Regions from separate parts of the Kitasatospora sp. NPDC096140 genome, predicted to be linked through region 1. Evidence: riboswitches for the same ligand, from Rfam matches in the RefSeq annotation. Region 1 holds a riboswitch; each other region holds the start of a gene.
The links. Region 1 has a riboswitch for cobalamin ahead of ABT048_RS19630 (CoA-acylating methylmalonate-semialdehyde dehydrogenase). Riboswitches for the same ligand answer to the same signal wherever they lie in the genome.

Region 2: linked by a shared signal. The riboswitch ahead of nicT (Nickel transporter NicT) and the one ahead of ABT048_RS19630 (CoA-acylating methylmalonate-semialdehyde dehydrogenase) in region 1 are both predicted to bind cobalamin.
Region 3: linked by a shared signal. The riboswitch ahead of ABT048_RS12425 (cobalamin biosynthesis protein) and the one ahead of ABT048_RS19630 (CoA-acylating methylmalonate-semialdehyde dehydrogenase) in region 1 are both predicted to bind cobalamin.

The regions. Positions count from the first base shown of each region.
Region 1 is NZ_JBEOUW010000017.1:92,292-102,317, reverse strand. It holds gene ABT048_RS19680 (thioredoxin family protein) at 113-604, shown strand; partial or broken gene ABT048_RS19675 (L-rhamnose mutarotase) at 899-1,195, opposite strand; gene ABT048_RS19670 (LutC/YkgG family protein) at 1,192-1,905, opposite strand; gene ABT048_RS19665 (LutB/LldF family L-lactate oxidation iron-sulfur protein) at 1,902-3,383, opposite strand; gene ABT048_RS19660 ((Fe-S)-binding protein) at 3,380-4,120, opposite strand; gene ABT048_RS19655 (hypothetical protein) at 4,120-4,272, opposite strand; gene ABT048_RS19650 (NADP-dependent oxidoreductase) at 4,525-5,445, opposite strand; gene ABT048_RS19645 (hypothetical protein) at 5,617-5,784, shown strand; gene ABT048_RS19640 (universal stress protein) at 5,898-6,386, opposite strand; gene ABT048_RS19635 (arsenic transporter) at 6,391-7,647, opposite strand; cobalamin riboswitch at 7,872-8,055, shown strand; gene ABT048_RS19630 (CoA-acylating methylmalonate-semialdehyde dehydrogenase) at 8,259-9,758, shown strand; gene ABT048_RS19625 (acyl-CoA dehydrogenase family protein) at 9,755-10,026, shown strand, end outside.
Region 2 is NZ_JBEOUW010000009.1:176,521-186,546, reverse strand. It holds gene ABT048_RS12015 (AAA family ATPase) at 1-767, shown strand, start outside; gene ABT048_RS12010 (hypothetical protein) at 817-2,511, opposite strand; gene ABT048_RS12005 (ArsR/SmtB family transcription factor) at 2,566-2,949, opposite strand; cobalamin riboswitch at 3,032-3,247, shown strand; gene nicT (Nickel transporter NicT) at 3,280-4,395, shown strand; gene ABT048_RS11995 (EamA family transporter) at 4,554-5,408, opposite strand; gene ABT048_RS11990 (helix-turn-helix domain-containing protein) at 5,609-6,181, shown strand; gene ABT048_RS11985 (type B 50S ribosomal protein L31) at 6,329-6,577, opposite strand; gene rpmG (50S ribosomal protein L33) at 6,636-6,800, opposite strand; gene rpmB (50S ribosomal protein L28) at 6,940-7,176, shown strand; gene rpsN (30S ribosomal protein S14) at 7,176-7,481, shown strand; gene ABT048_RS11965 (CobW family GTP-binding protein) at 7,487-8,665, shown strand; gene rpmF (50S ribosomal protein L32) at 8,694-8,867, shown strand; gene ABT048_RS11955 (M24 family metallopeptidase) at 9,163-10,026, shown strand, end outside.
Region 3 is NZ_JBEOUW010000010.1:581-10,606, reverse strand. It holds gene ABT048_RS12455 (TetR/AcrR family transcriptional regulator) at 67-663, shown strand; gene cpt (chloramphenicol phosphotransferase CPT) at 811-1,350, opposite strand; gene ABT048_RS12445 (cobyrinic acid a,c-diamide synthase CobB) at 1,366-2,736, opposite strand; gene cobO (cob(I)yrinic acid a,c-diamide adenosyltransferase) at 2,750-3,355, opposite strand; gene ABT048_RS12435 (putative cobaltochelatase) at 3,359-5,455, opposite strand; gene ABT048_RS12430 (cobyric acid synthase) at 5,452-6,990, opposite strand; gene ABT048_RS12425 (cobalamin biosynthesis protein) at 6,987-7,973, opposite strand; cobalamin riboswitch at 8,172-8,303, opposite strand; gene ABT048_RS12420 (helix-turn-helix domain-containing protein) at 8,501-9,199, shown strand; gene ABT048_RS12415 (alpha/beta hydrolase family protein) at 9,376-10,026, shown strand, end outside.

The DNA of each region.
Region 1 (10,026 bases):
CATCAACTCGTCTCTCCGGCGAGGAAACGGGTGAAGACCAGTGTTCCGGCGGGGGCGGGCACGGCCAGGTCGAGGGCGACATCGGTGTAGGCGCTGCTGCGGCGGGTCGACCATGCCACGGGGCGGGGACGCTCGTTGCGGCCTCCGAGGCAGGGGGCAGCCGATGTACCGTCGGTACTGGGGTCGGCGGCCCCTGCTGTCGGAGGGCTGCCACCCGTCCGCCGGGCGGGGCCACGTGGGGGCCTGCTCGGCCTCGGCGACCGCCGAGGGAGGCGGCATGGTCAAGCGGATCGAAGGAGTTGCCGAATTCGATGAACTCCTGGCCTCGGGGTCCTTCCTCGTGGTCCACTTCACGGCTGCCGGGAGTGGCGCGTCATGCGAAATGGCGCCCCTCTTCGAAAGGCAGAGCGAGGAGAATCCATCGGTCGAATTCGTCGCGGTCGACATCGCCGCTCTCCCCGAGATCGGCGAACGGTACGGAGTCCGTACCCTGCCCACGTTCGTGATCTTCAAGGGCGAGCACAGCCGGGATTCCGTCATCGGTCCGAACCAGGGCGCTCTGCGGGCCATGCTCCGAATCCTTCGGAAGGTCACCGGGGACTGATCGTCGCAAGGTCACCGGGGATTGACGAGTGACGTCGTGGTGACGGCTTTCCCCGGGCCTTAACCGCAGGCTCCGGGCGAGGGCGCCGGCACCGGCCGCCGCCGCACCGCCCAGCAGGCCGGCCGCGACCAGTCCGCGGTGCTGGGAGGCCCACAGCTGGGCGCTGTGCTCGCGGGCCTCGGCGTCGAAGCGACCGTGTGCGCCGTGGTCTTCGGCCGCGTCGCGCGGCGTCCAGAGGTTGTGTCGGTCCTGCTGCCGGCGAGGACGGTCGTCCTGCTGGGCATCGAGCCCGTCCACGGGGAGTCCGGCCGCGGCACCGGCCGCCGAGTAGTCGTGGACGACATCGAGGAGTTCGGCCATCCGCGCCTGCCAGGCGATGTTGACCGGCAGGTCCTCCAGCTCGGCGAGCAGCCGGCCGTAGTCCTCGCACTCCAGGAGGTGGAACAGCTCGGATCCGCTGCGCCAGATGGTCCCGGAGCTCACGCCGGCCGCCCTGATGGCGTCGGTGAGTTCGGCGGGAACCTCGCGGTGCGCGGCCTCGTACTCCTCGATCCGGTCCGCACGGACGCGGGTGTGCAGGGCGGTCCTCATGGCTGCTCCGCGGGCTCGGGATCGGTGGTGCCGACGGTGGCGCCGGTGGTGCCGACGGTCGTGTGGATGGTGGTGTCGGTGGTGTCGACGACGATGACGTGCAGGGTCCGGGGCCCGTGGACGCCCTCGACCCGGTCGAGTTCGATGTCGCTGGTCGCCGACGGGCCGGAGACGAAGGTCATCGGCCGCCGCGGGTCGAGGCGCGCGAGCGCCGCGGGGACGTCGTCGACGATCTGCTCGGCGCGGACGACGCACAGGTGGTAGTCCGGGACGAGGGTGAGCGCGCGCCTGCCCTGGCCCGGCCCGGTGTCCAGGGCGATGGTGCCGGTGACGGCGATGCCGACGGCCGCGAGCGTGACGGCGCCGTCGAGGGCGTCCAGGGCGGAGACGTCCAGGGGCTCCCGGTGCCACTCCCATTCCCCGGACGGCAGGGCGTCGTCCGGGAAGCCGGCGGGCACCGCCAGCCGCCCGGCACCGCGCGCGGTGAGGGCGGCGGCGATCGCCCCGGGCAGTCCGGCCGGTCGGGTCCGGGTGACCGTGGCGCGGTAGTCGGCGACGCGTTCGGCGAACAGGGCCACCAGGTCCTGCCCGGGGGCGGTGTGGCCGCGCCGGTAGGAGCGGGGTACGGGCAGGTCGTCCGGGCCCTCGTCGGCGGGGACGTCGGCGAGGGCGGCCCGGATGCGGGCGAGGACGGTCTCGCGGCTGGTCATTCGCTCTCCCTGTTCCTGCGCCACCAGGTGCGGAAGGACTCGGCGGGCGGTGCGGGGGTGTCGCGGGTGTCGGACCAGCCGTGCAGCGGGCCGGGCAGCCGGCCGATCCACCCGCCCCGGGCGAGGGCCCGGCCGCCGAGCGAGGCCGCCTTCTGGGCGGCGGTGAACAGCGCGGGGGAGTCGAGGACGGTGGCGGCGGCCTTCATCGCCAGGGACTCCGCCGATCGTCCCCCGGCCTCGACCACCTCGGCCCGCAGGTGGACCAGCAGCTTCGGGATGTCGATCTTCACGGGGCAGGCGTCGTAGCAGGCCCCGCAGAGCGTGGAGGCGAAGGGCAGCGACGCTGCGCTGCTGTTCTTGTCACTGCCGACGCCGACGAGCTGCGGGGTGAGGACGGCGCCGATCGGCCCGGGGTAGACCGAGCCGTAGGCGTGCCCGCCGGTGCGCTCGTACACCGGGCAGACGTTGAGGCAGGCGGAGCAGCGGATGCAGGCGAGGGCCTGGCGGCCGACGGTGTCGGCGAGGGTGTCGGTGCGGCCGTTGTCGAGCAGCACGAGGTGGAAGTCCTGCGGCCCGTCGCCCTCGGTCACCCCGGTCCAGGCGGAGGTGTAGGGGTTCATCCGTTCGCCGGTGGAGGAGCGGGGGAGCAGTTGGAGGAACACCTCCAGGTCGGCCCAGGCGGGGAGGACCTTCTCGATGCCCATGACGGTGATCAGGGTCTGCGGGAGGGTCAGGCACATCCTCCCGTTGCCTTCGGACTCGACGACCATGACGGTGCCGGTGTCGGCGACGGCGAAGTTGGCACCGGACACGGCCACCTTGGCGGTGAGGAACTTCTCCCGCAGGTGCAGCCGGGCCGCCTCGGCCAGTGCCTCGGGGTCGTCGCTGAGGCCGTCGGGTGCGGGGCGGCCCCAGTGGCCCATCTCGGCGGCGAACAGGTCGCGGATCTCGGTGCGGTTGCGGTGGATCGCAGGCACGAGGATGTGCGAGGGCCGGTCGTCGCCGAGCTGGACGATCAGTTCGGCGAGGTCGGTCTCGTACGCGGTGATGCCGGCTTCGGCCAGGTGCTCGTTGAGGCCGATCTCCTGGGTGGCCATCGACTTGACCTTGACCACCTCGCGCTCGCCGGTCGCTCGCACGAGATCGGTGACGATCCGGTTGGCTTCGGCGGCGTCGGCGGCCCAGTGCACCGTTCCGCCGGCCGCGGTGACCGTCTCCTCCAGCCGCAGCAGGTGGTGGTCGAGGTGGCGCAGGGTCCGGGTCTTGACGGCGTCGGCGGCGGCGCGCAGCTCCTCCCAGTCGTCCAGCTCGGAGGCCGCGGCGAGGCGCTTGTCGCGGATGACGGTCGTCGCCCGCTTCAGGTTGGCCCGCAGCCGGGTGTCCCCGAGGGCTTCCCGGGCGGCGTCCGGGAAGGACGGCGAGCCCAGCCACACCACGCCGCGGTCAACCGGGGTGGTCCCGGGCACCTTTCCGGTCATGGCCGTCCTCCTTCGGTCGTGGCCAGGATCTCGGCCAGGTGCATGGTCCGCACCGGGGCGGCCTGCCGGGACAGGCCGCCACCGATGTGCATCAGGCAGGAGTTGTCGACCGTGCACAGGACGTCGGCCCCGGTCTCCAGGACGGCGTCGACCTTGTCGAGGAGCATCGCGCCCGAGGTCGCGGCGTTCTTGACGGCGAAGGTGCCGCCGAAGCCGCAGCACGAGTCGGCGGCCGGGAGTTCGACCAGGTCGAGGTCCTCGACCGCGCGCAGCAGCCGCTGCGGCCGGTCGCCGAGGCGCAGCCCGCGCAGCGAGTGGCAGGTCGGATGGTAGGTGACCCGGTGCGGGAAGCGCGCACCGACGTCTGTGACGCCGAGGACGTCGGTCAGGAACTCGGTGAACTCGTGCACCCGGGGCGCCAGTTCGGCGACCTGTCGACGCAGCTCCGGGGGGCTGTACTCCTCGGCGAGGGCGGGGTGGTGCTCCCGGACCAGCCCGGCACAGGACGCGGACGGCGTGACGACCGCGTCGTACTCGCCGAAGGCGCGCGCGAACCGGGCGATCAGCGGGACGGCGTCCGTGCGGTAGCCGGTGTTGACGTGCATCTGCCCGCAGCAGGTCTGGTCCTGCGGGAACTCCACGGTGTGGCCGAGCCGTTCGAGGACGCTCACCACGGCCCGGCCGGTGCCGGGGAACAGGGTGTCGTTTAAGCAGGTGATGAACAGCGCGACGCGCATCAGGGTGCCTCCTGCGGGGTCGGGACGTCCGGTGGGAGCAGATCGCGGTCCTTCAGTTCCACCCACAGCTCGTCGGGGACCGGGTGCCGGAGCATCGCGGCGGCGTCCCGGGCCTCGCCGGCGTTGCGGGTGCCGACCAGCACGCTGACCACGGCGGGGTGCCCGAACGGGAAGCGCAGCGCAGCGCCGCGGCGCCGAGCAGGAGAGCCCGCCCTCGCTCCAGCCGCTCGCCACGCCGTCCGGATCCACCACGACCCCAGCCGTGGGCGCGTCCCGCATACCAGCCGAATCCACGAGCCAGACCTCCGTCCGGGTAGCGGTGCACGCCGGAACGGGATTCCGGCCGCTGCGTCCCAGCGTAGGGGTGGCCCCCGCCCGCGTGCTCCCAGCACCCGGGCGGAGCGTCACGGCACGATGACGAGCTTCCCGCGGGTGTGGCCGGTACGGCTGGCGTCGAAGGCCGCGCCCGTCAGTTCCAGAGGGAAGGTCCGGGCGACCTCCACCGTCAGGGCTCCGCGGTCGACCGCCGCCGCCAGCTCGGCGAGCTTCGCGCCGTCCGGGCGGACCCAGATCCAGTGGCCGCCGTGCTGCTCCACGGTCGGATCGGCGACGGAGACGTGCCTCCCGTCGTCGGTGAGCACGGCCCTCGTCGTCTCCAGCTGGCCGCCGACGAGGTCGGCCACGGCCGACACGCCGCCGGGCGCGAGCGCGCGCACGCGCTCGGCCAGCCCCTCCCCGTAGGCCACCGGTTCGGCGCCCCGCTCGCGGACGAAGGCGTGATTGCGCTCCGAGGCGGTGCCGATCACCCGGGCCCCGCGGTCGCGGCCGAGCTGGACGGCGAGGCTGCCGACTCCGCCGGCGGCGCCGTGGACCAGCAGCACGTCGCCGTGGCCGACCCCGAGCCGGTCCAGGCAGCGCAACGCGGTCAGGCCGGCCAGCGGCAGCCCGGCCGCCTGCGCCCAGTCGAGCGCGGCGGGCTTGCGCGCCACGGACGGCGCGGCGACCGCGACGTACTCGGCGAAGGTGCCGGCCTGCACCACGTCCTTGCGGGCGTAGGCCATCACCTCGTCCCCGGGCGCGAATTCGGGGGTGTCGGGGCCGGTGCGGGTGACCACACCGGCCACGTCCCAGCCGGGGACGACCGGGAACACCGTGTCCATCATGCCGTCCAGACCACCCGCCATGACCTTCCAGTCGACCGGGTTGACGGAGGCCGCCCGGACCTCGATCAGCACCTGGCCGGGGCCCACCTTGGGGTCGGGCAGCTCGCCGTACCGCAGGCGGGAGTTGTCCTTGGCGTACGCGTCGTAGGTCACCGCTCGCATGAACTGGCCTCCAGGGTGGCGATGCCGGCCCGGGGCCCACCGCCACCGGGTGGGCGGGCACCGTCGGCCACGCTATGCCGCGGGCGGACGCCCGGCACCCTCGCCCACCCGTCGGAGCGAACCGGGCGGTGACGAACGGTCCGGGGCCTCCGGGCCGCCCGGGACACCACCGTGGAGCTGCGCCTGCCCGAGCCCGCGGGCAACCCCGTCCTGACCGGCGGGGACGGCCGGGCGGTCGTGGCCGCCGCCGTCCCCGGCGACGAGCGGCGCTTCCGGGTCCGCCTCACGGCGGGCGGGGTCTACCGGCTCTCCCGCCCCGGACCGGCCGTCGGGCACTGACGGGGACACCGGGCGGTCGGGCACTGGTCCGTCCGGACGCGCTGACCCGGAGTCACGGCCCAGGCGTCGTACGGCCCAGGCGTCGCACGGCCCGGGCGTCCCGGCCCGGACCGCTACCGTCCGTCGGGCGGGGGAGGGATCGTGGCGGTGCCGGGCGCCGGTTCCGGCCAGACCAGCAGCACCGGGCAGGGCGCGTGGTCGACGACGAAACGGGTCGCGGGGTCGAGGCTGTGCGGTCCGAGGCGGGTGCGGTCGCCGTCGCGGGCGAGGACGAGCAACGCCGCGCCCTCGGTGGCCGCGACGACCTCGCGCTCGACCCGTCCGGTCCGCTCCACCCGGGCGCAGGGCCGTCCGAGCCGCTCGGCGGCGGCGTCGAGGAGTTCCCGGGCGGAGGCCGCCGCCAGGGTCTCCACCCGGGTGCCGGGGTCGCGCTCGCGGTGGCCGCGACCGAGCAGCCCGGCGAACGCGCCGTGCGCGACGCCGGGGACCTCCTGGCCGCTGACGTGGAGCAGGACGATCTCCGCCTCCCGGGGTGCGTGGGCGCGGGCGGCGTCCACGCAGGCGGGCCAGGTGCCTTCGGTGATCCAGACGACGACGGTCACGCGGTCAGCCTCCGATGATGTGCAGGGACCCCCACAGTGCCACCACGGCCGTCACCAGGGCAGCGGGCACGACGAGCAGTCCGAGCCGGGTGAACTCGCCCAGGCCGACCTCGGTTTCGTGCTCGCGCACGATGCGCCGCCACAGCAGCGTGGCCAGCGAGCCGGCGTAGGTGAGGTTGGGGCCGATGTTGACCCCGAGCAGCACCGCCAGCACCGCCCCGGCGCCGGACGGCACGGCCAGCGGGAGCAGGACGAGGGTGGCGGGCAGGTTGTTGATGACGTTCGCGAGCACCGCGGCCAGCGCCGCGGTGCCCAGCAGCGCGGGCAGCGAGGTGCCGTGGGGCACGAGGTGCCCGAGCGCGGAGGCCAGCCCGTTGTCGACCACGGCCCGGACCACGATGCCGAGCGCCAGGACGAAGGCCAGGAACGGTACGGCGGCCGAGCGCACGATCGCCACCGGGGTGGAGCGCCGCCGGACCAGGGCCCGGACGGCGAGCACCAGCGCGCCGGCCAGCGCCGTCCAGGCCGGATCGACGCCGACGATCGAGGTCAGGACGAATCCGGCGAGCGTGCAGGCGACGGTGACCAGCGCGAACAGCGGCATCTCCGACGCCTCCGCCTCGCCCGCGGCCGGGGCGCCCGCGTCCAGATCGGCGGCGAAGAACCGGCGCAGCACCACGTACTCGACGGCGATGGCCGCCAGCCACGGCAGCGCCATCAGTGCGGCGAACCGGGTGAAGCTCAGCCCGCTGGCGGCGAAGGCCAGCAGGTTGGTGAGGTTGGAGACCGGCAGCAGCAGCGAGGCGGTGTTCGACAGGTGGGTGCAGGCGTACAGGTGCGGTTTGGGGCGCGCGCCGAGCCGGGCCGCGGTGACGAACACCACCGGCGTCAGCAGCACCACGGTGGCGTCCAGGCTGAGCACCGCCGTGACCACCGAGGCGACCACGAACACCTGCACCAGCAGCCGCCGCGGACTCCCGGCCGACGTCCGGGCCATCCACGCCCCGCAGGCACGGAACAGGCCCTCGTCGTCGCACAGTTGAGCCAGCACCAGCACGGCCGCCAGGAACCCGATCACCGGCCCGAGCCGCTGCGCCTCAGCCACCGCGTGGTCCCAGGAGATCGCGCCCGTGGCGATCGCCAGCCCGGCCGCCGGGACCGCGACCACCGCCTCCGGCCAGCCCCACGGCCGTACCACCGCGCAGACGAGTACCAGCACCAGCAGGCCGACGGACAGCGCTTCCGCGGATGACGTACTCAGGGTCTTGCTCCTCGCAGGTGACGGTGACCACCCACCGATCCGGAAACACGCAGGTGAGCCGGTAGGAATGTACCGGCTGGCCGCCGCACCGCCGGTGTCGGCGCGGGGGCTCGGTGCGCGCCTCGCCCGGTGGCGGGCGGGCCGATCGCGCCATCGGCCCGGCGCCCGGTGCGTGGGATTCCGATGGCGCGGCGCGCACCCGGACCTCTGGACTTACTAGGACGTCCAACTATATGGTCGACGGCAGGTCCGCGGTGTCAGGGAAGCCGGTGTGAGTCCGGCACGGTCCCGCCACTGTGACCGGGGAGTCCGTCCTCGCAGGAGACGGCCACTGGCAGCCAGCCGGGAAGGCCTGAGGGCGTGCGGTGATCCGGGAGTCAGGATACCGGCCGCGGGTGATCCGTGTTTTCCACGAGGATGGAGACGACACGCATGACTCCGGGCTGCTCCCGTTCCGCTGCTCCTGGTGGTCCCGTGCCGATGGCTGTCGGGGCCCACCTGCCCTGACGGTCCGTCAACCACCGCATGCCGGGGCGGCGCACGACCGTGCGCCCCGCCGTCCGGCGGCGGCCTCCATTCCTCCTCTCCCGACCCGTTGAGAGAAGGAACCGATGGTCCGTGAACTGACCCACTTCATCGCCGGGAAGCGCACACCCGGGACGTCCGGTCGCTTCGGCGACGTGTACGACCCCAACACCGGCCGGGTGCAGGCCCGGGTGCCGCTCGCCGACCGCGCCGAGGTCGAGGCGGTGATCGCCGACGCCGCGCAGGCCCAGCCCGCGTGGGCGGCCTGGAACCCGCAGCGCCGGGCCCGCGTCCTGCTGCGCTTCCTGCAGCTCGTCGAGCAGGAGAAGGAGGAGCTGGCCCGGCTGCTGTCCGCCGAGCACGGCAAGACCGTCGCCGACGCCCACGGCGACCTCCAACGCGGCCTGGAGGTCGTGGAGTTCGCCGCCGGGATCCCGCACCTGCTGAAGGGCGAGTTCAGCGACAACGCCGGCACCGGCATCGACGTCTACTCGATGCGCCAGCCGCTCGGCGTCGTCGCGGGCATCACGCCGTTCAACTTCCCCGCGATGATCCCGCTGTGGAAGGCCGCGCCCGCACTGGCCTGCGGCAACGCCTTCGTCCTCAAGCCCTCCGAGCGCGACCCGTCGGTGCCGCTGCGGCTGGCCGAGCTGTTCCTGGAGGCCGGGCTGCCGCCGGGCGTGTTCAACGTGGTCAACGGCGGCAAGGAGGCCGTGGACACCCTGCTGGAGGACCCGCGGGTCGAGGCACTGGGCTTCGTCGGCTCGACCCCGATCGCCCAGTACGTCTACGCGACCGCGGCTGCGCACGGCAAGCGCGCGCAGTGCTTCGGCGGCGCCAAGAACCACATGATCGTGATGCCCGACGCGGACCTCGACCAGGCCGCCGACGCGCTGATCGGCGCCGGCTACGGCTCGGCCGGCGAGCGCTGCATGGCCATCTCCGTCGCCGTCCCGGTCGGCGAGGAGACCGCGGACGCCCTGGTGGCGAAGCTGGTCGAGCGGATCGCCGCGCTCAAGGTCGGCCGCTCGGACGACCCGGCGGCGGACTTCGGCCCGCTGGTGGGCCGCGACGCCCTGGAGCGGGTCCGCGGCTACCTGGACCTCGGGGTCGAGGAGGGCGCCGAACTCGTCGTCGACGGACGGGACTTCCGCCTGGAGGGGCACGAGGACGGCTACTTCCTCGGCGCCTCGCTGTTCGACCGGGTCACCCCGGAGATGCGGATCCACCGCGAGGAGATCTTCGGCCCGGTGCTCACCGTCGTCCGCGCCGCCGACTACGAGGAGGCGCTGCGGCTGCCCAGCGAGCACGAGTTCGGCAACGGCGTGGCCATCTACACCCGGGACGGCGACACGGCGCGGGACTTCGCCCGCCGGGTGAACACCGGCATGGTCGGCGTCAACGTGCCCATCCCGGTGCCGATCGCCTACCACACCTTCGGCGGCTGGAAGCGCTCCGGCTTCGGCGACCTCAACCAGCACGGCCCGGACTCGATCCGCTTCTACACCCGCACCCGCACCGTCACCTCGCGCTGGCCCTCCGGGGTCAAGGAGGGCGCGAGCTTCACCATGCCGACGATGGGATGAGCGCCGTGCACGATCTCACCGAGGACCAGCGCGCCATCGCGGAGACGACCCGGGCCTTCGCCGACGAGTACCTGGCACCGAACGCCGTCGAGTGGGACCAGGCCAAGCACTTCCCCGTGGACGTGCTGCGCAAGGCGGCGGACGTCGGTCTGGCCGGCGTCTACGTGCGCGAGGACGCCGGCGGTTCCGAACTCTCCCGCCTGGAGGGGGTGGTGGCCTTCGAGGCGCTGGCGACCGGCTGCCCGTCGATCGCCGGCTACCTGTCCAT
Region 2 (10,026 bases), on a different contig from region 1:
CCAACCTGCGTGCGGTGGTGGAGGAGGCGGCCGAGCAGCAGTGGCACGGCGAGGTGTGGCGGCTCTGCGAGTCGCTCTGGCCGCTGTACCACGGCCGCAAGCTGTACGAGGACTGGATCGCGACCCACCGGCTCGGCGTCGAGTCGGCCCAGTGGGACAACCAGCCGGCCGCCGTCGTCCGGATGCGCAACCAGCTCGCCCGCGCCCACTTCGAGCGCAAGGAGTACCCGCTCGCGGCCGAGCAGTTGGCGCTCGCCGCGGAGCAGCTGCCGCTGGTGGCGGACCGCCGCGTGGTGGGGGTGCTGCACGAGACGGACGGCCTGCTCTGCCTGGCCGACGGCCGGCCCGGCGACGCGGTGGAGCGGTTCACGCTGGCCCTGGCGGAGAACCGGGGCGACGACCACGGTGAGATCGTCCAGAGCTACAACCTGGCGCAGGCGCTGATCGCCGACGGCCGGGCGGAGGAGGCGCTGACCGTGCTGGACGGTGCCGTCGCACGGGCCGCGGACACCGACGACCGCGACATGCTGATGAAGCTGCCGCTGGTCCGGGCCCGGGCCCACCGCGCGCTCGGGCAGCTGCGTCTCGCCGCCGTCCACGCCGGTGACTGCGCCCGACAGGCCGAGCAGCGCAAGCAGTACGCCAAGGAGGCGCAGGCGCACACCCTGCTCGTCGGCCTCGCGGCGGAGCTGGGCGACGAGGAGCTGGCGGAGCGCAGCCGTGAGCGGCTGCGGGAGCTGCGGGCACGGGACGGCCGGGAGGGCTAGGGCAGGGGCGGTCGGGACTCGGTGCCCGTGGCCGGAGCGGTCGGGGCGGCTAGGACGGGGAGGGGCGGGGCGGCTCGGTGGTGAACCAGACCCGGGTGCGGTGTTCGCCGGTGCGGACGGTGAGCCCGTGCTCGGGGAGGCCGGCCGGGTCGCCGCCGTCGGCGAGCCAGCAGGCCACGGCGGAGCCGAGCAGCAGCGGGTCGAGGCGGGGCTCGGGGCTGCCCCAGTCCGGTTCGGCGCGGGCTTCGAGGAGCAGCCCGGTGCGCAGCCGGAGCAGGTGGCGGGCCGGTCCGAGGGCGGCCACCGCGACGGCGAGGCCGGGGAGTTCGGCGACGGTGTCGGCGAGCCAGCGGGTGGCGGGGCGCTCGGCGCGGACCTCGGTGCGGGCCAGCACCTCGGCGGTGTAGCGCAGGGCGTCGCCGGGGTGCTCGTCGGTGAGAGCGTGGAAGCCGCGTGGGGTGTGGTCGGCCGGGTCGAAGGGGTAGCGCCGCAGTCCGACCTCGGTGCCCTCGCTCTCGCCCTCGACGTCGTACGCGGTGGGCGCGTCGGTGGTGCCGGGGCGCGGGACGGGCCCGGGGTAGGGCGGCAGGAGCGGTTCGTCCCCCGGTTCGTCCAGCTGTTCCAGGAAGGAGTAGAGCAGCGGGCGCAGCACCTCGGCGGAGCGGCCGCGGCGGCTCAGCGAGCGGTCGGTGAGCGGGCGCAGGGCGGCCGGGTCCCGCTTGGCCAGGGCCAGTTCGAGCTGGGCGGCGAGGTCGCCGTCGGGGTCGAGCAGGGGCGCGGCCTGCCCGAAGGCGTAGCCGGGGGAGCGCGGGTCGAGTTCGGCGGCGCCGGTGGCGACCAGCACGGTGGGCCGCTCCAGGGCGGCGCCGTAGACGGAGACCGAGCCGTGGTCGCCGATCAGGCAGTCGGCGGCGACCAGGGCGGCCTGCCAGCCCTGGTGCGGCGGGATCAGGCGCAGGCCCATCCGGCGGGCGGCGTCGAGCAGGGCCTCGGGGTCGTGGCGGCTCCAGATGTTGGGGTGCAGGACGACGGCGACGGCGTACTCGTCGGCGGGCAGCCGGCGGACCAGGCGTTGAGGCAGGTCGGGGCGGCGGCCGAATAACGAGTGCTCGCTCCACGTGGAGTTGACGACGACGAGCCGCCGGCCGTCGACGGCGCCGAGCGCGGCGCGGTAGGCGTCGCGGGAGCGCAGGCTGCGCAGCATCCGGTCGAAGCACGGGTCGCCGACCACCCGGGCGACGTCCAGTGCCTCGGGGCAGGAGACCCGCAGGCGGTCCAGCTGCTCCGGGTGGGAGAGGCCGAGGACGTCCACGAACACCCGCCCGCGGTGGGTGAGTTCCTTGCGGGAGAGGCCGGCGGCGCTGACCGTGTCGCCGGTGGACTCGGTGACCAGGCGGTTGTAGCCGGCGCCGTGCGGGAGCACGACGAGCCGGGCGTCCAGGCGGTGCATGGAGGAGTGCACGGCGCAGGAGACGGCCAGGTCGAAGCGGTGCCGGACGGCGTCCTCCCAGTCCAGCAGGGTGAAGCCGGGCAGGCCGTGCAGGTACTCGTCCAGGGCGCGATCGGCGAAGGCGGAGCCGGGGTTGACGGTGAAGTACCGCTCGACGCCGTCCGGGTGCAGCAGGGTGAGGACGTCCAGGACCCGGGTGGCGGAGGTGAGGGTGCGGGCGACCGCCAGCACGCGGGCCTTGACCGGTCGGGTGTTCCAGCGGTCGGCGGGCCAGGCGTGGGGGTGGGACGGCACACCATGATCGTACTCATCCGGGGTGCCGGTGCGGCCGCGTTTCCCGAGTGTCGGTCAGCCGGCCGCGGCGGTGGGCTCGTGGTGCTCGGCGGCGACGCACTCGTCGAGGAGGGGGCGCATGTCCTGGTCGACGAGCCGGTAGCGCACGACTCGTCCGTCCTTGTCGCCGGTGACCACGCCGGCCGTGCGGAGCAGCCGCAGGGCCTGGGAGACGGCGGGGTCGCGCATGCCGGTGGCGACCGCGAGGTCGGTGACGGCGAGCGGGCCCGCCCGGTGGAGGGCGAGCAGCAGGGCGAGCCGTCCGGGGTCGGCGAGCAGCGAGAACCGCTCGGCCCAGGACCGGACGTGCGCGGCGTCACCGATCGCGGCGATGGCCTCGCAGACCCGGTGTCCGTCGATGGTGCGGTGGCCCGCGCGGTCGGCCGGTACGAGATGCATGCGGACATTCTTGCAGGCGGGCGGCTGTGATCCTGGACACCTGCGCAGGTGCGCAGCCTTGCATGGGTCGGGGCCGGGCCCCTACCGTGTAGCCCGCCGTGGTGCTCGGGAAGACCGGTGACGGACCCTCAGGGGTCCGGAGTCCGGAGCGGCCCTCGCCACTGTGATCGGGCCGATCCCCCGTCCGCGGGGGAGCGCCGTCCGTACCCACGACGTCACTGGGCGCCTCGCGCACCCGGGAAGGCGGGTACGGGCGTGTCCCGTAAGCCAGGAGACCGGCCGCGGCATCTCACGAAGTGATTCCACGAGGTGCTGGAGCGTGATCCGCAGATGACCCTGCCCGAAACCGCCGCCGCGGAGGCCGCAGCGGCTCCCTCCGTGCTGCCCACCTTCCGGTGGCGGCGCGAGGACACCGTCCGCACGGCCGGGCTGATGGGCGTGATCCTGGCCATGCACGTGGTGGCCTTCGGGACGCTCATCTTTCTGGTGGCACCCGAGCGGTACGCGGTCGGTACCCAGGTCTTCGGGGTGGGCCTGGGTATCACCGCGTACACCCTCGGGATGCGGCACGCCTTCGACGCCGACCACATCGCGGTGATCGACAACACCACCCGCAAGCTGATGGCGGACGGCAAGCGGCCGGTTTCGGTGGGCTTCTGGTTCGCCCTCGGGCACTCCTCGATGGTGGTCATCATGGCCGCCCTGGTGGCGGGCGGCGCGCAGCTGGCGAACACGCTGATGGACGACGAGTCGACCACCCACAAGTGGCTCGGGGTGGTCGGGACGACGGCCTCCGGCGCGTTCCTGTACCTGATCGGGGCGCTCAACCTGGCGGCGCTGCTCGGGATCCTCAAGGTGTTCCGGGCGATGCGCGCCGGGCAGTACGACGAGGCGGAGCTGGAGGCGCACCTCGACTCGCGCGGCTTCATGGCCCGGGTGCTGAACCGGGCCACCCGGTCGATCACCCGGCCGGGGCAGATGTTCCCGGTCGGCATGGTGCTGGGCCTGGGCTTCGACACCGCGACCGAGGTCACCCTGATGGTGATGGCCGGCTCGGGTGCGGCCGCCGGACTGCCCTGGTACGCGATCGTCTGCCTGCCGCTGCTGTTCGCGGCCGGGATGAGCCTGTTCGACACCCTGGACGGGACGTTCATGAACTTCGCGTACCAGTGGGCCTTCGCCAACCCGGTGCGCAAGGTGTACTACAACCTGACCATCACCGGGCTGTCGATCGCGGTGGCCTTCATCATCGGCACCATCGAGCTGGTCGGGGTGCTGCACGAGAAGTTCGACCTCACCGACCCGGTGAGCGGCTGGATCGCGGACATCTCGCTGGACAACGTCGGCTACGCGATCGCCGGGCTGTTCGTGGTGGTCTGGGCGCTGGCGATCGGGTACTGGAAGCTCGCCCGGGTGGAGAAGCGCTGGGCGCCCGAGGGCTCGTGACGGGCCTGAGCCCGGGGGCATGAGCGCGGCTCATGACGTCGGGCATGAGCGTGACTCATGGGGTCCCATGAGGTCGGCTCATGGCGTCGGGGCATGAGCCCGGCTCATCCCACTGCGCCCCATGAGCGCGGCTCATGGGGCAGCGTCATGAGCGCCTCTCATGCGGCCGCGAGCAGCAGCGTTCCCGCGACGGCGAGCCCGGCGCCGACCACCTGGACCGGGCGCAGCCGCTCCTTGAACACCCCGCGTGCCATCAGCGCGGTGACCACGGGGTAGAGCGAGGAGAGGACGGCGGCCACCGTGGCCGAGCCGCGGTGCGAGGCCATCGCGAAGACGGCGTTGGCGACGACGTCGGCGAGACCGACCGCGGTGAGCAGCGGCAGCCGGGCCCGCAGTCCCGGCAGCAGGCCGGCCGCAGCCCCGGAGCGGCGCAGGCCGGCCACCAGGACGGTGCCGCCGACGGCGACGTTGCACAGCCGCTGGACGCACAGCACCAGCAGCAGGCCGCCGCCGGCCGAGGCGTGCGCGATCAGGGCCATCACCGTGCCGAAGCCGAGGGCGGCGCCCAGGGTGAGCAGCAGGGTGCTGCGGGCGGCGGCCCGGCCGCCGCGCTCGGGCCCGGAGGCGAGCACCACACCGGCCACCGCGACGGCGATCCCGGCGATCCGGCCGGGGCCCGGGCGGTCGCCGAGGGCGAGGCCGACGCCGACGGGCACCAGGACGGCGACGGTGGTCAGCGGCGAGACCACGCCCATCGGGCCGAGGGCGAGCGCGCGGTAGAAGGCGAGGACCGCGAACGGGCCGATCACCCCGGCCGCGACCGCGTACCAGAGGGCGGGGGAGGCGTCGGCCCAGCCGCCGGTGGCGAGGACGGCGGCCAGCAGTACGGCGGCGGCCGCCGCCTGGGAGGCGACCACCACGGCGAGCGCGGGCAGCCGCCGGGCGAGTGCGCCGCCGCCGAAGTCGGCGACGCCCCAGAGCAGGCTGGCGGAGAGCGCGAGCAGGGCGGTCACGGGCGGGCCCCGGACCGCAGGGGGCTGCCCGGGGCGGTGGGCCCGCCGGGCACGGAGGGACTCAAGGACAGCACAATGCACTCCGAAGTACAGTCGGATGGACTCGTTGCCGAGGTTTGGCAGCGTAGTGCAACAAACTGAACTTGCCGAACACTATTTCGTACTGTTTCGACCAGTGGACACACCGGAGGACTGACCGCGTGCCGGACCCCGACCTCGTCTCCCGGGCTCTCGCCCGGAACCTCAAGCGGCTGCGCACCGAGCGCGGTCACACCCTGGACGCCCTCGCCGCCCGCTCCGGGGTGAGCCGCGGCATGATCGTCCAGATCGAGCAGGGCCGTACCAACCCGAGCGTGGCCACCGTCGTCCGGCTCGGCGACGCGCTGGGCGTCTCGGTCGCCACGATGCTCGACTACGAGAAGGGTCCGGACGTCCGGATCGTGCCGGCCGACCAGGCCGTGCCGCTGTGGGCCGGGCCGTCCGGCGGTACCGGCACCCTGCTGCACGGGATCGAGGCGCCCGGCCCGCTGGAGCTGTGGAGCTGGCGGATGGAGCCGGGCGAGGAGTACTCCTCGGAGCCGCACCCGGCCGGGACGGTGGAGATCGTCCGGGTCGACGAGGGCGAGCTGACCCTGGTGCACGACGAGCGCGAGCACCCGGTGCCGGTCGGCGGCACGGTCTCCTTCGACGCCTCGTACCCGCACGTCTACCGCAATGCGGGGGAGCGGACGCTGGCGCTGACCATGGTGGTCTCGGTACCGCCGCCGCGCTGATCCCCGGCGCCGCCCCGGTTGCGGCCCCCTTGCTCGTATGCCGCAACGGCGCCTCCCCACCCGGGGAGGCGCCGTTGCGGCGTTCTCGGTGTCGACCGCCCTCAGTGGCGGGCGCCGACTGCCTTCGGTCGCGGGTGCCGGTCGCCGTCAGTGTCGGTCGCCGTACCGCTGGCGGAAGCGCTCGACCCGCCCCGCGGTGTCGAGCACGCGGGACTGGCCGGTGTAGAAGGGGTGGCTCGCCGAGGAGATCTCGACGTCGATCACGGGGTAGGTGTTGCCGTCCTCCCAGACGACGGTGCGGTCGCCGGTGACCGTAGACCGGGTCAGGAAGGCGAGGCCGCCGACCTTGTCGCGGAAGACGACCGGGCGGTAGGCGGGGTGGATTCCGGGCTTCATGGCGGGGTTCCTCCTGGGGGTCGGTCGGATTCGGGTTCGGGGCTGGGTGCGGGGGTGCTCAGCGCTCCTCGCGGAAGTCGACGTGCCGGCCCGCGACCGGGTCGTACTTGCGCAGGACCATCCGGTCCGGGTCGTTGCGGCGGTTCTTGCGGCTCACGTACGTGAAGCCGGTGCCGGCGGTGGAACGGAGCTTGATGACGGGACGCAGTTCGCTGCGGGCCACGGGGCGTCCTCCTGGGGTCGTGGTGCGGGTGTCCGGGGTGCCGGGCCGAAACCGTACACCGAAATGGATGTCATTTTCATCTGGTGTAACGTGAGCTCCGTCCTGCCCATTCCCGGACGCCAGGGAGCAAGAAGCACCCATGTCTGCCCACTGCCAACTCGCCGGCCGCCGGCCCGGCTTCGGCAACGCGATCTCGCACTCGCACCGCCGCACCCCCCGCCGCTTCGACCCCAACATCCAGCGCAAGCGCTACTGGCTGCCCAGCGAGGGCCGGTACGTCCGGCTCGTGCTGAGCGCCAAGGGCATCCGCACCGTCGACGCGATCGGCATCGAGGCCGCCGTCGCCCGCATCCGGGCCCGGGGGGAGAAGGTCTGATGGCCAAGCAGAGCAAGATCGCCAAGAACGAACGGCGACGCGCCGTCGTCGCCCGCTACGCAGAGCGCCGGGCCGAACTGAAGCGGATCATCGCCCGACCCGGCACCGACCCCGCCGAGCGCGCCGCCGCGCAGACCGAACTCGCCCGCCAGCCGCGCGACGCCAGTGCCACCCGGATCCGCAACCGCGACGCCGTGGACGGCCGCCCCCGCGGCTACCTGCGCGCCTTCGGCCTCTCCCGGGTCAACCTCCGCACGCACGCCCACGCCGGTCACCTGCCGGGCGTCCGCAAGGCCAGCTGGTGAGCGGCATGACGGCCGACCCGGACGGGATCAAGCTGCCGGTGGTCGTCGTCGCCGGTCTGCACGCCGACGAACGCCGCGCCGCCGTCGGGGAACTGGCCGCCGCCGCGGTGGACGCGGTGGTGCTTCGGCACGATCTGCGGGACGCCTCGCTCGGCCTCGTCCACCGCGAACTGCAGGACGCCGGAGGGGCGTTCGACGTGGACGACGTACCGCTGACGAACGACTGCCCGTGCTGCGCCCTGCGCGAGGACCTCCTGCCCCGGCTGCTGGAGATCGCCGACGAGGGCCGCCACGGGCTCGCGATCGTCGAACTGTGGGGCGGCAGCGACCCGCACCCGGCCGTGGAGGTGATCGCCGGAGGGGAGTCGGACGGCCGGCAGCTCGCGGACGTCGTCGAGCTCGCGGGCGTGGTCACCGCGGTCGACCCGGACCGCCTGATCGGCGAACTGTCCGTCCCCGACGACCTGGTGGACCACGGCGAGCACACCGCCGGGCGGGACGAGCGGACCCGCGCGGAGGCGCTCGCCCATCAGATCGAGTACGCCACCACCCTCGCCGTCCCGCGCGCCACGGCGCACGCGCCGGGGCTCGCGCTGCTGCGTCAGCTCCACGCCACGGCCAGGGTCGTCCGGCTCGGCACCGGCACCCTCACCCGGGCCGCGCTCGGCGGGTTCGACGTCGCCGCCGCCCGCGACCGGGTCAATCCGGCGATCGCGCTGCTGCCGCAGCAGCGGGACGAGGCGGGTGTCACCACCCTGGTGTGGGAACGCCGCCGACCGCTGCACCCGGGGCGGCTGCACGAGGCGCTGGAACTGCTCGTCCCGGCGGCGCAGCGCAGCCGCGGCCGCTTCTGGCTGGCCAACCGGCCCGACCTGCTGCTGGCCTGGGACGCGGCGGGGGCCAAGCTCGCGGTCGAGGAGTGCGGGCCCTGGCTCACCGCCCTCCCCGACGCGGCCTGGGACCTCTACCCGCCCGCGCGCCGGGCGGCCGCCGCCCTCGACTGGCACCCGCTGCACGGTGACCGGGTCCAGCAGCTCAGCTTCACCGCGGAGGGACTGGACGCCGACGGCATCACCGCCCTGCTCGACTCCTGCCTGCTCACCGACACCGAACTCGCCGCCGGCGAAGGGGGCTGGAAGGCCCTGCCCGATGCCTTCCGGGACCTGCTCGCCCCCGTCCACTGACGTCCGCCGAAAGGACTAGGAGACCCCGATGGCCGTACCCAAGCGCAGGACCTCCCGCAGCAACACCCGCCACCGCCGCGCCCGCTGGAAGGCGACGGCTCCGCGGCTGGTCCCGATCACGGTCGACGGCCGGGAGCTGCTCGTGCCGCAGAACCTGGTTCCCGCTTACCGGCGCGGGTTGATCGGCCCGGACGGGGCGTAGCGCGGCCCGGTCCGGGGTGGGCGCCGTCGGGGGGTGTGGGCCCCCGGCGGCGCCGCCCGCGTCCCCCCCCGGGGGAGCGGCCAGTGGCGGCGCCCCGGCCACCCGGTGGCCCCGCCCGGCCCGGGCGGTGGCGGGAACCCTTCGGCCGGTACCGGTCGCCGGAACCGGTCGGTGGGAACCGGTCGCGGGAACCAGCCGGTGGTACGGGGGCGCGGGCGGGCGCGGGGAGGCACCCCGGGGTCCTGTCGGGGGTGCTCGGCGGGCGGTTCGGGCCGGGGGTTCGTAGGCTCGACGCATGGCGGATGCGTACGCGGGGCGGCGGGAGCGGGTGAGGGAGCACTGCAGTGCGGCCGGGGCCGATGCGGCGCTGATCACCCGGGCGGCGAACGTGCGGTATCTGACGGGCTGCGCGCCCTGCGGGGCGACACTGCTGCTGACCAGGGAGCGGGCGCTGCTCGCGCTGCCGGACGACGTGCCGCCGGACGACACGGGGGAGCACCTGATCGCCGCGGACGTGACCCAGCTGCCGGTGGCGGCCGGGACGGACACCGCGCTGGCCGCCGCGGCCACGGCGGCGAGCTTCGGGGTGGCGGGGCTGGCGGTGGAGGAGCACGACCTGACCGTCAGCCGGCACCGGGCGGTGGCGGGCCGGGTGGAACGGGCCCGGCTGGTCGACCTGGGGCAGTTGGTCGAGCGGCTGCGGGTGGTCAAGGACGAGCACGAGATCGCCGACCTGCGGATCGCCGCCGAGATCGCCGACCAGGCGCTCGGCGAGCTGCTGGAGTCGATCCTGGTCGGGCGCACCGAGCGGCACCTGGCCATGGAGCTGGAGCGCCGGATGATCGACCACGGCGCCGACCGGGCCGCCTTCCCGGTGTCGGTCGGTACCGGCAGCCACTCCGGCCAGGCCGCCCACCAGCCGACCGACCGCCGGGTGGAGGAGGGCGACTTCCTGACCGTGGTGATGGGCGCCCAGTACCGCGGCTACCGCATCTCCACCGCCCGCACCTTCGTGATCGGCGCTGCTCCGGCGCCCTGGCAGGTGGAGCTGCACCGGCTGGTCTTCCGGGCCCAGCGGGCGGGCCGGGAGGCGCTCGGCCCGGGTGTCGAGCAGTGCGTACCCGACCGGGCCGCCCGGCAGGTCCTGGAGGCGGCGGGC
Region 3 (10,026 bases), on a different contig from region 1:
GTACTACACATGTAGTTCCGATGGACTGCTGCCGTAGTGGGTTGGGATCGTCCGAGGAGAAAGGCCATGATCGGACCCATGACACCCCCGCGCCCGACCCTGATCGCCGACGCCGCCATCACCCTGATCGCCGAACGCGGCCTGCGCGGGCTGACCCACCGCGCCGTGGACGAGGAGGCCGGGCTGCCTGCCGGATCGACCTCCAACCTCGCCCGGACCAGGGCCGCCCTGCTGGAGGTCGCGCTGGTCCGGATCGTCGCGCGGGAGACCGAGGACCACCCCGTCCTCACCGGCGAGCCCCCGGCCGACGCCTCGCCCCGGGAACTGCTCGAACGGGTCGGCGCCGACCTGCTCCTCCAGGCGCTCACCACCGGACGCCAGGTCACCCTGGCCCGCCTCGAACTCGCCCTGGAGGCCACCCGGAGGCCCGAACTGCGCGCCGTCTACGACCGGTTGGGCGCGCGCTTCGCCGACATCGCCGCCGCCCTGCTCGCCCGGTGCGGCTCGGTCGATCCGGTGGCCGACGCCCGGCGGCTGGTCCGCTGGTGCGACGGGGTGCTGTTCAATGCGACGGCCGGCAGCGGACACCTGCGCACGCCGGTGCCGGAGGAACTGCGCGAGGAGACGGCGCGCTACCTCGCCTCGCTGCTCGACCGGGACTGATCCGGCGCCACCGGACGGACGCGGCGCCGGCCCACGCCGCGACGGCCCGCGCGGCGCCCACCCGCCGCATGACGGCCCGCCGCATGACGGTCCACCCCATGGCGGCCCACCCCGTGGCGGCCGCGCCGTCGGGTCCGGGCTGCGCCGTCAGGCCTGCGCCGCGCCCACCCGCGCGGCGATGGTGCGGGCGCACTCGGCGGCGGAGGCCCGTGAGGTGTCCACCACCAGGTCGTATGCGACCCCCGCGTGCACCGCCTCCGCCTGCGCGGCGGCCATCCCGGCCACCCGGTCGCCGCGTGCGGCCTCCCGGGCCGCGGCCACCGCAGGCTCGCAGCGCACGCCGACCCAGAGCACGTCCAGGCCGTCCAGCGCCGCCCGCCAGCGGGCCTGCGAGGCGGTGGTGCCGAGGAACACCTCGTCCACCAGGATCCGGGCGCCGGCCCGGGCCATCGCCGCCACCCCGATCGTCCACGCGGCGTCCAGCCGGGCGAAGGCCGGCCCGACCTCGACCGTCCCGTCCCCGCCGTCCAGGCCGCCGATGCCCTCGCCGCCGTCACGCAGCGCGGGCGGCAGCGCGTCGACCATGGTGTCCGCGCCGAGGTGCAGCCACGGCTCGGGCAGCAGCTCCTGCAGGCAGCGGGCGATGCTCGACTTGCCGGAGCTGGAGCCGCCGTTGAGGACGATCACATGCATGGGCGGATCCTACGGTCTGCCGCCGTGGGCGGCCGCCGCGGCCGTGAAGGACGACGCCAGCGCGGGAGCCCCCGCCCAGTGCAGGTGCAGGTAGGAGGCGTGCACATTGCTCCCGGCGAAGCCCTCCGTGCGCGGCCCGGTCGGCAAGTGCCAGCCCCAGGCGGGGTGTTCGCCCGCGCCCGGTTCGCACACCGTCCGGTGGAACTCGTGCCCGCGCAGCCGGGTGCCGGCCGGTGCGAGCGGCGAGTCGTGCAGCGCGACGGCCTCCCGGTAGCCGAGGGTGAGGCGTTCGGTCATCCGGGCGCCGGTGTCCAGCACGCCGCACATCGGCAGGCCGTCCAACTCCCGTCCCAGGTAGAGCAGTCCGGCGCACTCGGCGGCGATCGGCCCGCCCGAGGCGGCGAACGCGGCGATGGCCGAGCGCAGTGCGGCGTTCCCGCTCAACTCCCGTACGTACAGCTCCGGGAAGCCGCCGCCGATGACCAGCCCGGCCGTCCCGGCCGGCAGCGCGGTGGCGTTCAGCGGGTCGAACGGGACGACCTCCGCCCCTGCCGCGCCGAGCAGTTCGGCGTTCTCGGCGTACGAGAAGGAGAACGCCGCGCCGCCCGCCACCGCGATCCGCGGCCGCCCGGCCACCGGGGTGACCTCGGCCGACGGGTCCCACGGTTCGGCGTCCAAGTCGGGCGCGGTGCGGGCGAGTTCCAGCAGAGCGTCCAGGTCGACGGAGGAGGCGACCAGGTCGCCCATGTCGGCGACCGCCTTCAGTGCCTCCGCCGAGCGCTCCACCGCCGGGATCAGCCCGAGGTGGCGGGACGGCGTGGCGACCGCCGCCGAGCGGCGCAGCGCGCCCAGCACGGGCACGCCGGAGCCCTCCTCCAGGGCCTCGCGCAGCAGGTGCTCGTGCCGGTCGGAGGCGACCCGGTTGAGGATCACCCCGGCCAGGCGCACCTGCGGGTCCCAGGAGGCGAAGCCGTGCACCAGCGCGGCCACCGAGCGGGACTGCGAGGAGCCGTCCACCACCAGCACCACCGGTGCCCGCAGCAGCTTGGCGACGTGCGCGGTGGACGCCAGCTCGCCGCGCCCCGAGGCCCCGTCGAACAGGCCCATGACGCCTTCGACGACCGCGACGTCGGCCCCCGCCGCGCCGTGCAGGAACAGCGGCGCGATCCGTTCCGGCCCGCACAGGAAGGCGTCCAGGTTGCGGCCCGGGCGCCCGGCGGCGAGCGCGTGGTAGCCCGGGTCGATGTAGTCCGGGCCGACCTTGTGCGGCGACACCGCCAGCCCGCGCGCGGCGAGCGCCGCGATCAGGCCGGTGGCGACGGTGGTCTTGCCGGCGCCGGAGGAGGGTGCGGCGACGACGAGGCGGGGGATTGTGCTCAACGGTCCACTCGATCTACCACTCGATGCCGCGCTGGCCCTTGCGGCCGGCGTCCATGGGGTGCTTCACCTTGGTCATCTCGGTGACCAGGTCGGCGAAGTCGGTCAGTGCCTCGGGGGCGTACCGGCCGGTGATGACGACGTGCTGGCTGCCCGGGCGGTCCTTGAGCACGGACACCACCTCGTCGGCGTCGATCCACCCCCAGTGCATCGGGTAGGTGAACTCGTCGAGCACGTAGAAGCGGTAGGTCTCGGCCGCGAGGTCGCGCTTGACCTGCTCCCAGCCCTCCTTGGCCGCCTCCTCGCTGGTCATCTCCTGCTCGGCGGAGCGCTGGATCCAGGACCAGCCGGAGCCCATCTTGTGCCAGTCGACGGTGCCGCCCTCGCCGGAGGCGCCGAGCACGCGCAGCGCGTTCTCCTCGCCGACCTTCCACTTGGCGGACTTCACGAACTGGAACACCCCGACCGGCCAGCCCTGGTTCCAGGCCCGCAGCGCCATGCCGAACGCGGCCGTGGACTTGCCCTTGCCGGGGCCGGTGTGCACGGCGGTGATCGGCAGCGTGCGGCGCTGACGGGTCGTCAGGCCGTCGTCGGGGACGCTCTCGGGGACGCCCTTGGGCATGGGTCAGGCCGCCTTTCGCAGGGTGGTCGCGCGGTTGTCGCGGACGGTCGTGGGACGGTTCTCGCGGACGAGCGAGGCCACGCCCTCGGCGCGCAGCTCGTCCAGGCTGACGGCGGTGCCGCCGAGTTGCCCGGCCAGGGTGCGGGCCAGGCCCAGTCGGACCGGGCCGGACTCGCAGTCCAGCACCACGCTCGCCGTGCCCTGCGCCGCGAACAGCGCGGCCGCGCGGTGGGAGCGGGCGAGCGCGTCGCGCCCGCCGGTGGCCCGGCCGTCGGTCACCACGACCAGCAGCGGGCGGCGGCTCGGGTCGCGCAGCCGCTCGACCCGCAGCACCTCGTGGGCCCGCAGCAGCCCCTCGGCCAGCGGGGTCCGCCCGCCGGTGGGCAGCGACTCCAGCCGGGCCGCGCCGACCTCCACGGAGGAGGTGGGCGGCAGCGCCAGCTCGGCGCCGGTGCCGCGGAAGGTGATCATGCCGATCTTGTCGCGCCGCTGGTAGGCGTCCATCAGCAGGGACAGTACAGCGCCCTTGACGGCGGTCATCCGCTGCCGGGCGGCCATCGATCCGGAGGCGTCGACCACGAACAGCACCAGGTTGGACTCCCGCCCCTGGCGCACCTGTTCGCGGAAGTCGTCCTTCTGCAGCACCAGCGCCCGGCCGCTGCGCCCGCGCGCCACCTGGTGCGGCGCGGCGGCCTGCAGGGTCGCGGTCAGGTGGAGCCGGCCGAGCGCGCCCTGCGGGCGGCGGGCGCGGATGGTGTGGCCGCCGTTGGTCTCGGCGGGGGAGCGGCGGCCCTGGGCGCCGTGGCCGGTGCCGCGGACGGTGAACAGCTTGGTCCGGTACGGGTCCCCGGCCGCGACCGGCGCCGACTCCCGTGCGGGGGAGGGGTGCTGGGTCGGGACGGGCTGCTGCGGCTGCTGCTCCGCGTCGTCCGGTCCGTCCGGTCCGTCCGCCGCGGGCGCCTCCGGTGCGCCGTCGGCGGACGGCTCGGGCGCCCCGCCGCCGTCCGGGCCGCCGCCGTCGGGGCCGCCCTCGGGGCCGCCCTCCGGGCCCGGGCCGTCGCCCTCGGGCTCCGGATCGTCGTCGCCCTGGGAGTGCTCCTCCAGCGTCCGCTCCAGCTGCTCCTCGTCCAGCCCCGGAGCGTCGAAGGGGTTGCGGCGCCGCCGGTGCGGCAGCGCCAGCCGGGCGGCCTGGCGGACGTCCTCCTCCAGCACCTCGGTGCGACCGTCCCAGGCGGCGAGCGCGACGGCCGTGCGGGCCATCACGATGTCGGCGCGCAGGCCGTCCACCTCGAACGCGGCGCACACCGCGGTGATCTGACGCAGCGCCACATCGGTCAGCTCGACCTTGGGGAGCAACTCCCGGGCTGCGGTGATGCGTTCGGCGAGCGCCCGCTCCTCCTCGGCGAACCGCGCGGCGAAGCCGGCCGGGTCCGCGTCGTACGCGAGCCGGCGCCGGACCACCTCGGCGCGCTCGGCCGGGTCCCGGGTGGCGGCGATCTCGACGGTCAGGCCGAACCGGTCGAGCAGCTGCGGCCGCAGCTCGCCCTCCTCCGGGTTCATCGTGCCGACCAGCAGGAAGCGGGCCGCGTGCCGCACCGACACGCCCTCGCGCTCGACGTACGAGCGGCCCATCGCGGCGGCGTCCAACAGCAGGTCCACCACGTGGTCCTGGAGCAGGTTCACCTCGTCGATGTACAGCACGCCGCGGTGCGCCCGGGCGAGCAGTCCGGGCTCGTACGCCTTGACGCCCTCGGCCAGTGCGCGCTCCAGGTCCAGCGAGCCGACGATCCGGTCCTCGGCCACGCCGACGGGCAACTCGACCAGCTGGGACGGCCGTTCGTGGCTCACGGCGGCGGAGTGCGGCCCGTCCGGGCACTGCGGGTCGGGCGCGGCCGGGTCGCAGGCGAAGCGGCAGCCCTCAACGGTGGCGATGGACGGCAGCAGGCCGGCCAGCGCGCGCACCATGGTCGACTTCGCGGTGCCCTTCTCGCCGCGCACCAGCACGCCGCCCACAGCGGGGGAGACCGCGTTCAGCAGCAGCCCGAGCCGCAGGTCGGCCATGCCGACGATCGCGGTGAACGGATAGCGGACGTCAGTCATGCGTCACTCCCAGGTGCCCCGGGCGCCAGGAACGGCAGCGATCCGGCCGCCGGCACCCCGCCCTCGATCAGCTTCCACAGCGCGTCGGTGTCCGCGTGTTCCTCGATCAGGTCGCCCAGCCGGTCCAGCCGGGCCTCGCGCGCCTCGGCGAACGAGGTGTCCGGGGCCGGCACGAACGCCCGCCCGGCCAGGTCGGCGACCTCGCGCAGGAGTTCGCGGCGGAAGCCGTCGTTCTCCAGCACGCCGTGCCAGGTCGTGCCCCAGACCGAGCCCGCCCGGCAGCCGTCCAGGCTCTGCCCCCGGTCATCGGAGATGAACCTGTCGCCGCCCTCCACGGTCACCACCCCGTGGTGGATCTCGTAGCCCACGACCCGCCGGCCGTACGCCTCGCCGACCGGCCGCGCCAGCACCTTCTCGACGCCGAACCGCACCTGCGTCGGCAGCAGGCCGAGCCCGTCGACGGCGCCCGCCTTGGACTCCACCTCGTCGACGATCCCGCGCGCCAGCATCTGGTAGCCGCCGCAGACCCCGAGGATCGGCAGCCCGGCCGCCGCGCGCGCCTTCAGCGCCGGTTCCAGGCCGCGCTCGCGCAGCCAGGCGAGGTCCGCCACGGTGGCCCGGGTGCCGGGCAGCACCACCAGGTCGGCGTCGGCCAGCTCCTCCGGCCTGGTGGCCCAGCGCACCAGGACGCCGGGCTCCTGCGCCAGCGCGTCCACGTCGGTGAAGTTGGACAGCCGGGGGAAGCGCACCACGGCCACCCGCAGCACGTCCGCCCCGACCGGGCCGCGCCCGTCGACCCGGTCCACCACGGTCGACAGGTCCAGCGAGTCCTCGGCGTCCAGCCACAGCCCGGGCAGCATCGGCAGGGTGCCCAGCACCGGACGGCCGGTCAGCCCGTGCAGCATCTCCAGGCCGGGCGCGAGCAGCCGCGCGTCGCCGCGGAACTTGTTGACGAACCAGCCCGCCACGTGCCGCTGGTCCTCCGCGGACAGCAGCGCCAGCGTGCCGTACATCGCCGCGAACACACCGCCCCGGTCGATGTCCCCGACCACCACCACGGGCAGCCCGGCGGCCGTGGCCAGGCCCATGTTGGCGATGTCGCGGTCGCGCAGGTTGATCTCGGCGGGCGATCCGGCGCCCTCGCAGACGACCACCTCGTAGCGGCTGCGCAGATCGGCCAGGCACTCCAGGGCGCGTTCCAGCAGGACGGGCTTGCGCTCGCGGTAGTCCAGCGCGCCCACCTCGGCGACCGGCCTGCCCAGCAGCACCACCTGGCTGCGGCCGTCCGCGCCGGGCTTCAGCAGCACCGGGTTCATCGCCGCCTCCGGCTCCACCCGGGCGGCCTGCGCCTGCATCGCCTGGGCGCGTCCGATCTCGGCGCCGTCGGCGGTGACGAAGGAGTTCAACGACATGTTCTGTGCCTTGAACGGCGCGACCCGCACGCCCTGGCGGGCCAGCCAGCGGCAGATGCCGGCGGTGACCACGCTCTTGCCCGCGTCCGAGGTCGTCCCGGCGACCAGCAGCGCGTTCGTCATGCCCTTCCCCTCTTCCCACGGAGCGCGCGCAGCAGGACGTGCCCCGCGACCGTCGTACCCAGCGCCAGCGCGCCCACCCGCCGGGAGAGCGTGCAGGCCCGTTCGATGTCGTCGACCGTGACCGGCCGCAGCTCCCCGCCGAGCACCGGCCGGTGCTCGACGCGCTCGCCGTACTGCAGCGTCCCGCCCAGCCGCACGCCCACCGCGCCGGCGAACGCCGACTCCGCCTGACCGGCGTTCGGGCTCGGGTGCGAGGAGCCGTCGCGCCGCCAGACCCGCCAGGCCGTCCGCGGCTGCGGGGCGGCGGCCACCGTCAGCAGGGCCGTCAGCCGGGCGCCGGGCCAGCCCGCCACGTCGTCCAGCCGGGCCGAGGCCCAGCCGAACCGGGCGTGGCGCGGCGAGCGGTGGCCCACCATGGCGTCCAGGGTGTTCACCGCGCGGAAGGCCAGCAGCCCGGGCGTGCCGGCCAGGGCGCCCCAGGCCAGGGCGTTCACCACGGCGTCGGCGGTGTTCTCGGCCACCGACTCGACCACCGCGCGCGCGATCTGCTGCTCGTCCAGCGCGCTCGGGTCCCGCCCGCACAGGTGCGGCAGCCGCTCCCGCGCGGCCCGCAGGTCGCCCTGCTGCAGGGAGCGGCCGATGGCGCGGGCCTCCCGGGTCAGCGAGGTGCCGCCGAGCACGGTCCAGGTCGCGGCCGCCGCCAGTGCGGCCCGGCCCAGCGGTCGCCGGCCGACGGTACGGTCCAGGGCGAGGGCGCCCGCCGCGACCGTACCCACGCACAGCGCCGTGTACCCGGCCCCGGCCGCCCGGTCGTCGCGCCACAGCCGCCGCTCCAGGCGGGTGGCGGCGCTGCCGAAGACGGCCACCGGGTGGCCCCGGCGCGGGTCGGCGAAGCGGGCGTCGGCGGCGTAGCCCACGACGGCGCCCACCGCGAACGCGGCGGCGCGGCCCCAGCGGCGGCCGGCCGCAGGACGGACGGTCACCGGCCGCACGCCGGAAGGCGGCTCATGGAGGGACAGCTCAACGAGAGGGAGCCCAGCGGAAGGCGACTCATCGAGAGGCGGCTCATCGGGAGACGGCTCGGCGGAAGGCAGTTCGGAGTCCGGCCGGGCGGGGCAGCCTGCATCGCGTGCGTGTCCTCACTCAGGGTCCGCGCCCTGGATCGACGTAGCGGGGGCGAGAGTCTCCTGGCTTCCGGGTCGGACGCACCCCCGGTGCCTTCCAGCGGCTTCTGACGGCCCGCCGTGGCGAGATTTCCGAGCGTGCTCCCCGGTGACAGTGGCGGGACCGCGCCGGACTCGCACCGGCTTCCTCTCCATGCCTCCGATTGGCCCCAGGATCCCATCACGCGGCCGAACCGGGAGTCAACCGAGGTCACGGAGGGGTTGGTCACACGGGACGGCGGCCGATGAGCTGTGGGATCGCCCAGCGCGGCACCGCCCCCGGGCCGGCCGCTTCGTGGGTTCGGTCGCTGGGGTCGCGCCGTGGTCCGCGCCTAGCGTTCGGTGGCATGCGTCGCAGAAAGCCCCCCGCCGCCCCGCCCCCGGTGCCGTTCTCGCCCGCAGCCGCCCGCGCCCACCGGGCCGCCCTCGGCCTCACCCCCGAACAGGTCGCCGAGGGCCTGGCCGCGCACGGCGTACGGCTGCTGCCCGCCCACGTCCTCGCCTGGGAGAGCGGCGAGCTGCGCCCCGGCGAAGCGGAGTTCATCGCCCTCGCCCGCGCCCTCTGGTGCCCCGCCGCCCAGCTGATGGACACCCGTCCGGTCCGGTTGCGCGACCACCGCGTCGCCCGTGAGCTCGGCCAGGCGGCCGTCGCCGAGCGCACCGGCACCACCCTCGGCTCCTACCGGCAGGCCGAACTGACCGACCGCTGGGAGGGCGACGAGGAACAGACCCGCGCCCTCGCCGACGTCCTCGGCCTCGGCCTGCCCGAACTCGTCGAGGCCACCGGCCGCGGGGAGGCGCTCGACCACCTCCTCCGCCAGTGCGTCACCGGCCGCTGGCAGCCCCACCTCCGCGCCCTCGCCCGCATCGTCCCCGCCCCCGCCGACGCCCTCGCCGACGCCCTCGCCGCCCTCCACCAGGAGCACCACGTCCCTACCCACTGGGGCGCCACCGCCCGCACCGCACCGCCCCCGGCCGCCGGATCCCTCACCCCCCGCTTCTGGCACCTCCTCGACACCGCGGGCACCACCGGGCCGACCGCGTGACAACGGGCACCACCGGGCCGACCGCGTAACAAGGGGAGGCGGCCGGCCCTCCGACGGCGGGTGCGGATCCGGAGGCCGTGCCCCGGACGGGTCAGCCCGGTGGCCGCGCGGGCGGGGCGCCGGTGGACTGGTGCACGAACACCGTCCGGTCCGAGACCAACAGAGCGGGGAACGATATGCGCTGGGGAACCGCTGCCGTCGTGGCGGCCGCCGCCGTCGGAACCGGGGCCGTCGTCCTGGTGATCGGCCGTCGGGCTTCCGAGCGGATGGTCCGTCCGGTGACCGCCGGGCGGGAGTCCGGGCGGGAGTCCGGGCCGGTCGTGGTCCGGAGCGTCGGCGCCGGGCGGGTCACCTTCACCCGCAGTCCGGAGAGCCTGCACCCCGGCCGCTGGGCGGTCGAGTGGGGCGACAACGGCCACGCCGTCGTCGAGGACGTCCTGCACAGCGACGAGCAGGGCGTCACCCGTCGGCTGGTCCGCGCCGACCAGGGCACGCTCACCCCCGGCACCGAGGTCCGCTTCACCCCCCGCGTCCACCTCGGCGACCCCACCCGGGCACTCGGCCTCGCCTACACCGACACCTCCGCCGACGGGGAACTCGGCGCGCTCCCCGCCTGGCACCTCGACGGCAAGCGCGGCACCTGGGTGATCCTCGTCCACGGCCCGGAGGCCGACCGCCAGCAGACCCTCCCGGTGCTGCCCGTCCTCGACCGCTTCGGCCTGCCCGTCCTCGCCGTCACGTACCGCGGCGACGAGGGAGCCCCGGCCTCCCCGGACGGGTACAGCCACTTCGGCGAGACCGAGTGGCGGGACGTCGAGGCGGCGGTA